DNA from 2 places in the Mycobacterium sp. IDUB_21 genome. Region 2 is predicted to be linked to the other one. Evidence: riboswitches for the same ligand, from Rfam matches in the RefSeq annotation. Region 2 holds a riboswitch; the other holds the start of a gene.
What was found. Region 2 has a riboswitch for S-adenosylmethionine ahead of ACZYY4_RS21730 (hypothetical protein). Riboswitches for the same ligand answer to the same signal wherever they lie in the genome.
Positions count from the first base shown of each region.

Region 1: another riboswitch for S-adenosylmethionine. It lies ahead of ACZYY4_RS02815 (bifunctional o-acetylhomoserine/o-acetylserine sulfhydrylase); the one in region 2 lies ahead of ACZYY4_RS21730 (hypothetical protein).

Region 1 is NZ_JBVAXQ010000001.1:578,187-583,836, reverse strand. Features, by position in the region: gene ACZYY4_RS02820 (NADP-dependent isocitrate dehydrogenase) at 1-1,332, opposite strand, end outside; SAM riboswitch class IV at 1,474-1,594, shown strand; gene ACZYY4_RS02815 (bifunctional o-acetylhomoserine/o-acetylserine sulfhydrylase) at 1,734-3,071, shown strand; gene metX (homoserine O-acetyltransferase MetX) at 3,083-4,213, shown strand; gene ACZYY4_RS02805 (class I SAM-dependent methyltransferase) at 4,275-5,021, shown strand; gene ACZYY4_RS02800 (DUF732 domain-containing protein) at 5,169-5,636, shown strand.
Region 2 is NZ_JBVAXQ010000019.1:45,382-51,031, reverse strand. Features, by position in the region: gene ACZYY4_RS21745 (chymotrypsin family serine protease) at 1-1, opposite strand, end outside; gene ACZYY4_RS21740 (protein adenylyltransferase SelO) at 390-1,838, shown strand; gene ACZYY4_RS21735 (hypothetical protein) at 1,934-2,077, shown strand; SAM riboswitch class IV at 2,155-2,284, shown strand; gene ACZYY4_RS21730 (hypothetical protein) at 2,315-2,542, shown strand; gene ACZYY4_RS21725 (hypothetical protein) at 2,549-2,815, shown strand; partial or broken gene ACZYY4_RS21720 (metallophosphoesterase) at 2,912-3,871, shown strand; gene ACZYY4_RS21715 (S1 family peptidase) at 4,695-5,477, opposite strand; gene ACZYY4_RS21710 (DUF6364 family protein) at 5,589-5,650, shown strand, end outside.

The sequences.
Region 1 (5,650 bases), on a different contig from region 2:
GGTGGCCAGATCCACGATGTCGGCGACCCCGGCCTCGGGGACCTCGAACGTCTTGTCGTGGCTGCCGTACTCCTCGGCCTTCTGCGCCATCAGGCCGACGTTGGGCACGGTGCCCATGGTGGCCGGATCGAACTGGCCGTGGGTCTTGCAGAAGTTGATCATCTCCTGGTAGATCCGCGCGAACGTCGACTCCGGATTGACCGCCTTGGTGTCCTTCTGCCGCCCGTCGGCGCCGTACATCTTGCCGCCGGCCCGGATCATCGCCGGCATCGAGGCGTCCACGATCACATCCGAGGGCGAGTGAAAGTTCGAGATGCCGTTGGCCGAGTCGACCATCGCCAACTCGGGACGGTGCTCGTGGCAGGCGTGCATGTCCTCGATGATCTCTTCACGCCGCGAGGCCGGCAGCGTCTCGAGCTTTTCGTAGAGGTCGGACAGGCCGTTGTTGACGTTGACGCCGAGGTCGTCGAAGAGCTCCTGATGCTTGGCGAACGCATCCTTGTAGAACACCTTGATGGCGTGGCCGAACACGATCGGGTGGCTGACCTTCATCATGGTCGCCTTGACGTGCAGGGAGAACATCACGCCGGTCTTGCGGGCGTCCTCCATCTCCTCCTCGTAGAACTCGCGCAGCGCCTCAATACTCATGAACATCGAATCGATGACCGTGCCGTCGAGCAGGGAGACCTTCTCCTTGAGCACGATCGTCTCGCCGCTCTTGGTTTTCAGCTGCATCTTCACGTCGCGGTCGCCGTCCACCGTCATCGACTTCTCACCGTGGTAGAAGTCGCCGGTACGCATGGTGGCCACATGGGTGCGCGACGCCTGCGACCACTTGCCCATGCTGTGCGGGTGCTTGCGGGCGTACTCCTTGACCGCCTTGGGTGCGCGGCGGTCGGAATTTCCTTGTCGCAAAACCGGATTCACCGCACTGCCCAGGCACTTGGCGTAGCGGTCGTGGATCTCGCGCTCGGCGTCGGTCTTCGGGTCCGCGGGGTAGTCCGGCAACGCGAAGCCCTTGCCCTGCAGCTCCTTGATCGCGGTGACCAGCTGCGGCACCGATGCGCTGATGTTGGGCAGCTTGATGATCGTGGTGTCGGGCAGGCCGGTGAGCCGCCCGAGTTCGGCCAGGTTGTTCGGCACCCGTTGCGCCTCGGTCAGCTCGTCGGGGAACTCGGCCAGGATGCGGGCCGCCAGCGAGATGTCGCTGGGCTGGACATCGATACCCGCCGGCCCGGCGAAGGCCTGCAGGATCGGCAGAAACGAGTACGTCGCCAGCAGCGGCGCCTCGTCGGTCAGCGTGTAGATGATGGTCGGCTGGTCGGCGCACATGGCTGTTCTCCCGGCGTCAGGGGTCTTATGTTCCGTTGTTCCGCGTTGTACACGGCGGCCTCAGTATCGCGCACCGCACAATGGCGTCCACCGCCGGTGAGCAGGTGGCGACACCTCCGAGGAATGCGATAAGCTGCGAGCGGTCATGAGTGCCAGCGCTAAGCCCCGGCTTGCTGGCCGGCAACCCTCCAACCGCGGTGGGGTGCCCCGGGTGATTGACCGGGTTGAGTAGCCACCGTCGGCTACGCGGCAAGCGCGGGTCCGCCACAACGGGCCCCCCGAGTAGACAGGGGAACCTGATGCGTGCCTCCTTGTGCCCGCTCGCCCGTTGTTGTTGTCGCTGAATCCACACTGAATTCACTCCTGCCCCAGCGACGGCTCTCCGCAGAAAGCATCCAGATATGACCGCCGGTACCAACTGGTCGTTCGAGACCAAACAGATCCACGTCGGCCACGCCGGCGACCCGGAAACCGGGTCGCGCGCCCTGCCGATCTACCAGACCACGTCGTATGTGTTCAGCGACACCGACGAGGCCGCCGCCCGCTTCGCACTGGCCGAACCGGGCAACATCTACACCCGCCTGACCAACCCGACCAGCGCGGTCATCGAGGAGCGCATCGCCGCCCTGGAGGGCGGGGTGGGCGCCACCCTGTTGTCGTCGGGACAGTCCGCCAGCACGTTCGCGATCTTCAACCTCGCGAGCGCCGGCGACCACATCGTGGCCAGCCCGCGGCTGTACGGCGGCACCTACAACCTGTTCCGCTACTCGCTGCCCAAGCTGGGCATCGAGGTCAGCTTCGTCGAGAACCCCGACGACCTGGAGTCCTGGGCCGCAGCGGTTCAGCCGAACACCAAGGCGTTCTACGCCGAGAGCATCTCGAATCCGAAGATCGACATCCTCGACACCCCGGGGGTCTCCGCGGTGGCCCACGAGCACGGGGTGCCGCTGATCGTCGACAACACGATCGCCACCCCCTACCTGATCCAGCCGATCAGCCAGGGCGCCGACATCGTCGTGCACTCGGCCACCAAGTACCTGGGCGGGCACGGTACCGCGATCGCCGGCGTGATCGTCGACAGCGGCAACTTCGACTGGACCCAGGGTCGCCACCCCGGGTTCACCACCCCCGATCCCAGCTACAACGGCCTGGTCTACGCCGACCTGGGCCCGCCGGCCTACGCGATCAAGATCCGCGCCCAGCTGATGCGCGACTACGGGTCGGTGGCCTCGCCGTTCAACGCCTTCCTGATCGCCCAGGGACTGGAGACGCTGAGCCTGCGGGTCGAACGCCACGTCGCCAACGCCCAGCGAGTCGCGGAATTCCTGGCCGCCCGCGACGACGTGCTGAGCGTCAACTACGCCGGGCTCCCCGACTCGCCGTGGCACCAACTGGCGCAGCGGCTGGCCCCCAGGGGCGTCGGCGGCGTGCTGTCGTTCGAGGTGGCCGGCAGGGGGCAGGGCGGCGGCCTAGAAGCAGGAAAGGCGTTCGTCAACGCACTGAAACTGCACAGCCACGTCGCCAACATCGGCGACGTGCGCTCCCTGGTGATCCACCCGGCGTCCACCACGCACAGCCAGCTCTCCGGAGACGAACTGCTGAGCACCGGTGTCACCCCGGGCCTGGTGCGGCTCTCGGTCGGCATCGAGGGCATCGAGGACATCCTGGCCGACCTGGAACTCGGGTTCGCCGCGGTCGCAGCACAGCTCGGCGAATCGTCGGCGCTGGCGGCGCGTTGAGGCGGTCCCCGGTGACGATCTCCGACGTGTCCAGGCAGGTGCTGCCCGCCGAGGGCGAGACCGGCGTGGTCGACATCGGCACGGTGGCGCTGACCGGCGGCGCGGTGCTCGACGACGTGCATATCGCCGTGCAGCGCTGGGGCGAGTTGTCACCCCGGCGCGACAACGTCGTCATGGTGCTGCACGCGCTGACCGGGGACTCCCACGTCACCGGGCCCGCCGGATCCGGGCATCCCACCGCGGGCTGGTGGGACGGGATCGTCGGGCCGGGCGCCCCGATCGACACCGACCGGTGGTGCGCGGTGGCCACCAACGTGCTGGGCGGCTGCCGCGGGTCGACCGGCCCGAGCTCCCTGGCCCGCGACGGGAAACCTTGGGGCTCAAGATTTCCCGCTATCTCGATTCGCGACCAGGTGGAAGCCGATATCGCCGCGCTAGCCGCGCTGGGCATCACCGAGGTGGCCGCGGTGATGGGCGGTTCGATGGGCGGTGCCCGCGGGCTGGAGTGGATGGTCGCCCACCCCGACCGGGTGGGCGCGGGCCTGCTGCTGGCCGTCGGCGCCCGCGCGACCGCCGACCAGATCGGCACCCAGAGCACCCAGATCGCGGCGATCAAGGCCGACCCGGACTGGTGCGGCGGCGACTACCACGGCACCGGCCGCAGCCCCGAAACCGGGCTGGCGATCGCCCGGCGCATCGCGCACCTGACCTACCGCGGCGAGGCCGAGCTGGACCGGCGCTTCGCCAACGACGCCCAGGAAGGCGAGGACCCGACCGCCGGTGGCCGCTACGCGGTGGAGAGCTACCTGGGATACCAGGGCGGCAAGCTGGTGTCCCGTTTCGACGCCGGCAGTTACGTGACCCTGACCGATTCGCTGTCGGGGTTCGACGTGGGCCGCGGGCGGGGCGGAGTCGCGGCGGCATTACGCGGCTGCCGGGTGCCGGCAGTGGTCGCCGGGATCACCTCGGACCGGCTGTATCCGCTGCGTCTGCAGGCCGAGCTGGCCGACCTGCTGCCCGGCTGCGACGGCCTGCAGGTGCTCGAATCCGACTACGGGCACGACGGCTTCCTATTGGAGACCGACAGTGTCGGCGCGCTGATCCGCCAGACCCTGGACTTGGCCGAAGGAGACGGCGGGTGAGCGCCGGCTCACGAGTAAGGAGCCGAGCAATGGGCACGGCCACGGCCGGGGATCGCCGGCGGTGAGCCCGCAGGCCCGGCACGACCGATCGCTGTCGTTCGGTTCGCAGGCCGCCGCCTACGAGCGGGGCCGCCCGTCCTATCCCCCGGAGACCATCGACTGGCTGCTGCCACCGGGTGCCACCGACGTGCTGGATCTGGGCGCCGGCACCGGCAAGCTCACCACCCGACTGGTCGAGCGCGGCCTGAACGTGGTGGCCGTCGACCCGATCGCCGAGATGCTCGAGGTGCTGCAGACCGCGCTGCCGGAGACCCCGGCGCTGCTGGGCACCGCCGAGCAGATTCCGCTGCCCGATGACAGCGTCGACGCCGTGCTGGTGGCGCAGGCCTGGCACTGGTTCGAGCCGGCGCGGGCCATCCCCGAGTTGATCCGGGTGCTGCGACCGGGCGGCCGACTGGGGCTGGTGTGGAACACCCGCGACGAGCGGCTGGGCTGGGTCAAAGAGTTGGGCGAGATCATCGGCCGCGAGGACGCCCGTGACGCGGTGGACGCCGGGGTGAGCTTGCCGGCGCCGTTCGGTGCGATCGAGCAACACCAGATGGAGTGGACCAACTACCTGACGCCGCAGGCGCTGATCGACCTGGTCGCCTCGCGCAGCTACTGCATCACCTCACCGGATGCGGTGCGCACCAAGACGCTGGATCAGGTCCGCCACCTGCTGAGCACCCATCCGGCGCTGGTCGGTTCGACCGGACTGGCGCTGCCCTACGTCACGGTGTGCGTGCGGGCGACTCTGTCGGACTCCTAAAAGCCGGCGGTGCCGTCATCAAGAGAATCACCGCACTGTGCGCCAAGCGTGACCTGATCGTGTCGCTGGTGTGACTGCGTTGCTGCAGTGTTCTTACTGACGGGCGGCCAACGAGCCGCCCGCCACCAAGACGGATGGGGGACCGACATGGGGTACGACCGCGCGAAGACAGCGCTGCCGGCGGCGACGGCGCTGACGGCGGCCGGCACGGTATGGGCAGGCCTGATCGCCTCGGTGTGGCTGGCAGCGCCGGCGCAGGCCGAGCCGATCGACACCTCGTTCCTCTCCGCGCTGGGCGGGGCCGGGGTGCCAGTCGGCGACCCGGGCGCGACCGCGGCGCTGGGCCAGTCCATCTGCCCGATGCTGACCGAGCCCGCCGGCACCGCCGCCTCGGTGGCGTCGCCGATCGCCGGCCTCGGCGGCGGCCCCGCCATGTCGCCGGAGATGGCTCAGATGTTCACCGAGATCGCGGTGCAGATGTACTGCCCGCAGATGCTGTCGCAGCTGGCCAGCGGCCAGCTGCCGGAACTGCCGCAGATCCCGGGAATGTCGGGCGGTATCCCCGGCCTGTCCGGCGGGATCCCGGCCATCCCGGGCATACCCGCCGGCCTGTAAGCAGGGCTGCCGGG
Region 2 (5,650 bases):
CCGTCGCAAGGGTAGCGGCACACATAGCGCCGTCGTCGTCGGTGTGCCCGGCTATTGCGAGAGTTGGCCGGCGAGTTCGGGTTCTGGCCTGCCACTACCGACGCCCACGACATCGAACGTCACCGCAGACAGTGCGCGGAGACCGACGTGCAGCATCGGGGATGGCTGCGTGAATACGGGCCAGCGGGTTCCAAACGCAATAGGTGGGCGCACCTCAAAACCGGCCGACGTCCGGTCATATAACCGATCCCAGAACGTATCTGTGTCGTCATGACGAGCGGCATCCGTGCTATCCGATCCGAACCTCACACACCCCGACTCCGGCGGTACGGATGTGGTGGATGTGACGCCAGCCTGAATGGCGGCCGATCTGCCCGTAGGCTGGCGGAGTGCCACCCCCGCTGCTGACCGCCGACTTCGCCCGCGAGTTCCCCGAGCTGGCCACCCCGTGGCAGGCCGCCGCCCCGCCCGACCCGAAGCTACTGGTGTTCAACGAACCCCTAGCCGACGAACTGGGCCTCGACCCGGATTGGCTGCGTAGCTCTGCCGGTCTAAAGCTGTTGACCGGCACCGATATTCCCGAAGGCGCCGTCCCGGTGTCGCAGGCCTACGCCGGTCACCAGTTCGGCAATTACGTCCCATTGCTCGGCGACGGGCGCGCCCTGCTACTCGGCGAACTGGCCGGTGACCACCGCCGCGACATCCACCTCAAGGGCTCCGGACCCACACCGTTCGCCCGCGGCGGCGACGGCTTGGCCGTGGTCGGCCCGATGCTGCGCGAATACGTGATCAGCGAAGCCATGCACGCCCTCGGTGTACCCACCACGCGGTCCCTGGCCGTCGTCGCCACCGGAACCCAGGTGCGGCGAGAGGGCCTGCTACCCGGGGCGGTGCTGACCCGTATCGCCGCCAGCCACCTGCGGGTGGGCAGCTTCCAGCTCGTCGCCCAGCAGGCCCGCTCTACCGGTGATCTGAGGTTGCTGCGCCGGCTGGCCGACTACGCGATCACCCGCCACCACCCCGAGGCTGCGCAGGCCGAAAACCCTTATCTCGCACTGTTTCAAGCGGTACTCGAGGCCCAGGCGTCGCTGATCGCGAAATGGATGCTGGTCGGGTTCGTGCACGGGGTGATGAACACCGACAACATGACGATCTCCGGTGAGACCATCGACTACGGGCCATGCGCGTTCATGGAGGCCTACGACCCGGCGACGGTCTTCAGCTCCATCGACCACGCCGGCCGTTACGCCTACGGCAATCAGCCGCTGGTCGCGCAGTGGAACCTGGCTCGCTTCGCCGAGACCATCCTGCCGCTGTTCGCCGACACCGAGGAGCTGGCGCTGTCGGTGGCGGTGGAAACCCTGGAGGGGTTCATGCCGCGCTATCACGGCTACTGGTCGGCCGGAATGCTGGCCAAGTTCGGGCTGGCCGGCAGCGTGGAGGCCGCCGCCCTGATCGATCAGGCGCTGGCGCTGCTCAAGGACAACGTCGTCGACTACACCTCGTTCTTCCGGGCTTTGAGCGCGTCGGGCCGCGGGAATGTCGGCGGGGTGTTGGCGGACAACATCTTTGGCGACGGTGCCTTTGACGACTGGCTGACGCACTGGCGTTCGCTCGGCCCGGACGTCGACGCGATGGACCGGGTCAATCCGGTCTACATCCCGCGCAACCATCTGGTGGAGCAGGCCCTGACGGCGGCGATGCGCGGCGACCTCGACCCGGTCCGAAAGCTGCTGGAGGTGCTCGCCGAGCCGTACCGGGAGCGCGACGGCCTGCAGGACTACGCCGCGCCGGCGCCGCCGGAATTCGGTGGGTATCGGACGTTCTGCGGGACGTGAGCTCCATCTGACGGCGCCCACCGGCACGCTCAGCCCGGATTGACCGCGGTGACCACCCAGGTGCGGCCCGGGAACTTCACCACACCGTCGACCCGGTGGCGGCGCAAGGCGTGGCGGGCCTGCCGCCCGGTGGAGTGGACAGGATGGCCCGCACCCGCTCGCTGATCGCTGCCACCCTGGCGGCGTCGGTAGCGGTGGGGCAGGATGCGGCGCGGCCCCGCTTCGTCGACACGTTCTGAGGGCTTCAGCGCAGCGCTTCGAGTGCAACCGCCCGATGACCGCACCGTTGTCGGTGCATTCGGCTATCCTCGAAACAGCTCAAGAGTGGACGACAGTTCGGGTACCTGACCCGTCGTCCCGTCGTCCCGTCGTCCCGGCAGCCGCGCCACTACCGCACGGTGCCCCAGGGGAAGAGCCGGCACGCGGAGAGCGTGCAAGGGGTGGATGCCCGGGAGCGGCACCGCCGGAAAGGTGACATGTCCGAACTGGATTTGGCCCTCCTGCAAGAGTTGGCCGGCGAGTTCGGGTTCTGGCCGGCCACCACCGATCTGCGCGACATCGAACGTCACCGCCGACAGTGCGACGAGACCGACGCGCACCACCGGCACTGGCTGCGCGAGTACGGACCGGACGGCGCCAAACGCAACAGGTGGCGGAACCTGTCGAGGGAAACCGGTGATCGCGATGCTCGTTGGCCTAGGTAGGCCGACGTGAATTACGTCAGGCCCGCCTATCGCGAGCGCCTCGGGTCGTTCACTGATGCCGAGTTGCTGGACTACGCCAGGCGCAAGCACGCAAACCCGTATCTGACTTTGGGCATGGCAAAAGAGCTGCGCAAGTTGGAATTCCAATACCATCATCTCGCCGCGGCTGCTGCCAAACGTGCGGACGAAGGCCGAGAGGAGCGGCGCCGGCGGCTGCGGGCGTTGCTGTTCTCGGCAAGTCCGATTGAGCTGACGAGCGGGGGCGACTCGTGAGATCCGTTGAGGGCGAGGAAGGTCGACGGGAAGCCCGAGTCCCCTTGTCGGTGCCTGCTGAAAGAATTCAGATGCAACGGAGAGGAAGGTCCACAAATGGCTGATTCCACGGTGCAGGCCTACGACATCATCGGCGACGTCCACGGCTGCGCAACCGAGCTCGAGGCGCTGCTGGGCGAGCTGGGCTACGAGATTGCCGAGGGCACAAGCGAATACCGACACCCCGATCGGCAGGCGATCTTCGTCGGTGACCTGATTGACCGTGGCGACGAACAGTCGCGGGTGCTGGAGGTGGTCAGGGCTATGGTTGATGCTGGCAGCGCGCAGATCGTGATGGGCAACCACGAGTTCAATGCGCTGGGTTATCACACCGAATGGCCGGTGGGCAGCGGTGAGTACCTGCGCTCGCACTCACCGAAGCACATCGACCAGCACCAGGCATTCCTCGACCAGCTCGACGATGACGAGCAGCGCTACTACCTGGACTGGTTCGCCACCTTCCCGCTGTGGCTGGATCTGAAGGGACTGCGGGTAATCCACGCCTGCTGGCATAAGGAGTCGATCGCGGAGGTGCTGGCGCGTTGCAAATCGGTGGCGCCGTTCACCAACAGGGATCACCTGGTGGCAGCCAGCACCAAGGGAGACCCGCTCTACGACGCGATCGAGAACCTGCTCAAGGGCCCGGAGATCAGCCTGGTCAAGCAGGGCTACCCGGCTTACAAGGACAAGGGTGGCCATACTCGGCCCGACGCCCGCACCCGGTGGTGGGACAGCGAGGCACGCACGCTGCGCGACGTCGCGGTAATGGATGGCGTCCGTGTGACCGTCGACGGCGACCCCTATCCGGAGTTGCCGGAACGGAAAATCGACGTCCAGTCCTGTGTCTACACCGGGGAGGTCCCGGTGTTTTACGGCCACTACTGGCGGCAGGGCGACCCCGAGTTGCGGCGGGACTGGACCGAGCGCACCGCCTGCGTCGACTTCAGCGTGGTCAAAGGCGGCGCGCTGACCGCCTACCGGTGGTCCGGGGAGTCCGCGATCGACCCGGAGAACTACCACCAGCTCCGAGCGCATTGGAATATCCCCACCCTCGCCCTGGTGTGGGATGCCGAGAGCCGGGCGATCATCGCGGGCGCCGACCGGATCGATGCGCTCGCCGATGCCGACCGCTCCCGCGCTCTGGCTGTGCTCAGCCACCGGGTGGGTGCGCTGGCCCGTGGGATTGATGACGACTGGCTGGTGGCCACCGCCTTCTTCATGGTCGAGGATCTGTACAAGTCGTGTTTTCGACAGTTCCGCTGGTCGGCGGGTGTGGCCGATTACATCGCCGCCACGGCAGGCGTGGTCATGCAGGAATTGACCCGGCGTGGATTCGTCCTTCACTACGTCATCGGCAATACCCAGACGGCGGCCGATCTCGCGGGCTGGCTCGAGGTGCTGCCGTGGGTCTTTCAGTCCGCGGGTTTGGCAGTCACCGGGCCGCAGCTGATGGCGCAGCGACTCATGGAAGATGACGGCCACTCCCGCGCAGACATCGGCGCGCTTGCGCGCTACCGCGACGAAGGCCACCTGTTGGCCGATCAGCTGATCGCGCGGTGCCACCAAGAGCGTCGGTCGTCGGTGTATCTGAATCTCGACCTCGACGACGACACTCCGGGGCTGGCTCTGGATGTGGCGTTATCACCAACGAAGCAGCCCGGGACCATCATGGTTTTTCGGACCGAGGCGCCGACCATCGGGTCGGTCGCGCGGATCGCCCCGCCACCCGGGGTGACCCTGCCGGTGGGTGCGTGTCGGGAGACGGCAAGCGAAACCCCGTGAGGCTCGGTAAAAGTTCGGAGGACCTCACCGCCCTAGCCGGATTGGCCGCCTTGCGTAGCTAAGACGCATCCGCGGTGGCCAGCGTCAGCTCCCAGGCTGCGAGCCACGGCTTGATCAGCTGCGCGACGGAGTAGGTATGGTCCCCGTCGCAGGTCGGCTCGGAATAGTCACCGTTGGACACCGCGGTGAAGATCCCGACCGCTTCGGCGGTGCCCTCGGGCCGTAGCCGGTAGGCCGGGCCGCCGGAGTCGCCGCAGGTTCCGGTCGCGGTGAACCGGACCTTGTTCTCCTCGCTGGCCACCACCGGCCCGCACCGCGGTTCGCCGCTGCGGATTCCGAAATGGCACAGCGTGTCGCCGATGTCGACCTGGTCGGCCAGGCCGGTCACCGGGTGCCCGTCGACCTCGGCGGTCAGCGGGATCTTGTCGGGGTGATCCAGCGCGATCAGCCCGATGTCGTAGTCGTTCCAGTTGTTGCCGTCGTAGATGGTTTCGGTGAAGGTGCCGATGGCCGGATATTTGTAGAGGCCGCCGTGATGGATGGCCACCGTGCCGGCCCCGCCGGGCTTGTTGCAGTGCCCGGCGGACAGCAGCCCGGGCCGGCCGTCCTTGGTGCGCACCAGAAAGCCTGCGGTGCAGCTGATGGCCTCGGAGCCGTCGGTGGGGGTGATGTTGATGCCGATTCCGGGACCGATCGCCTCGGCCGTCGGCAGCGGGATCAGCTGCCGCACCGGGTGGGCGCGACTGGCCCACACCGTTCCGACGAAGATCGCGACGACGACGACCGCGATCGCCAGCCGGGTGAGCAGGGTTTTGAGGGGGAGCCGTCGGGAGGCAGCCATTCAGGTGTGCTCCCGGGATGCTTGTTGCGGGGGGATGGTTCGACTGTACGAGGTGTCGATTGGTCCAGCCGGTATACGACGCGACTGTGATTCAGTGCTACACTGAATCACATGTCAACGAAGAACATCACGCTCTCGATGCCTGAAGAGCTGGTGCGTCGTGCGAAGGTGCT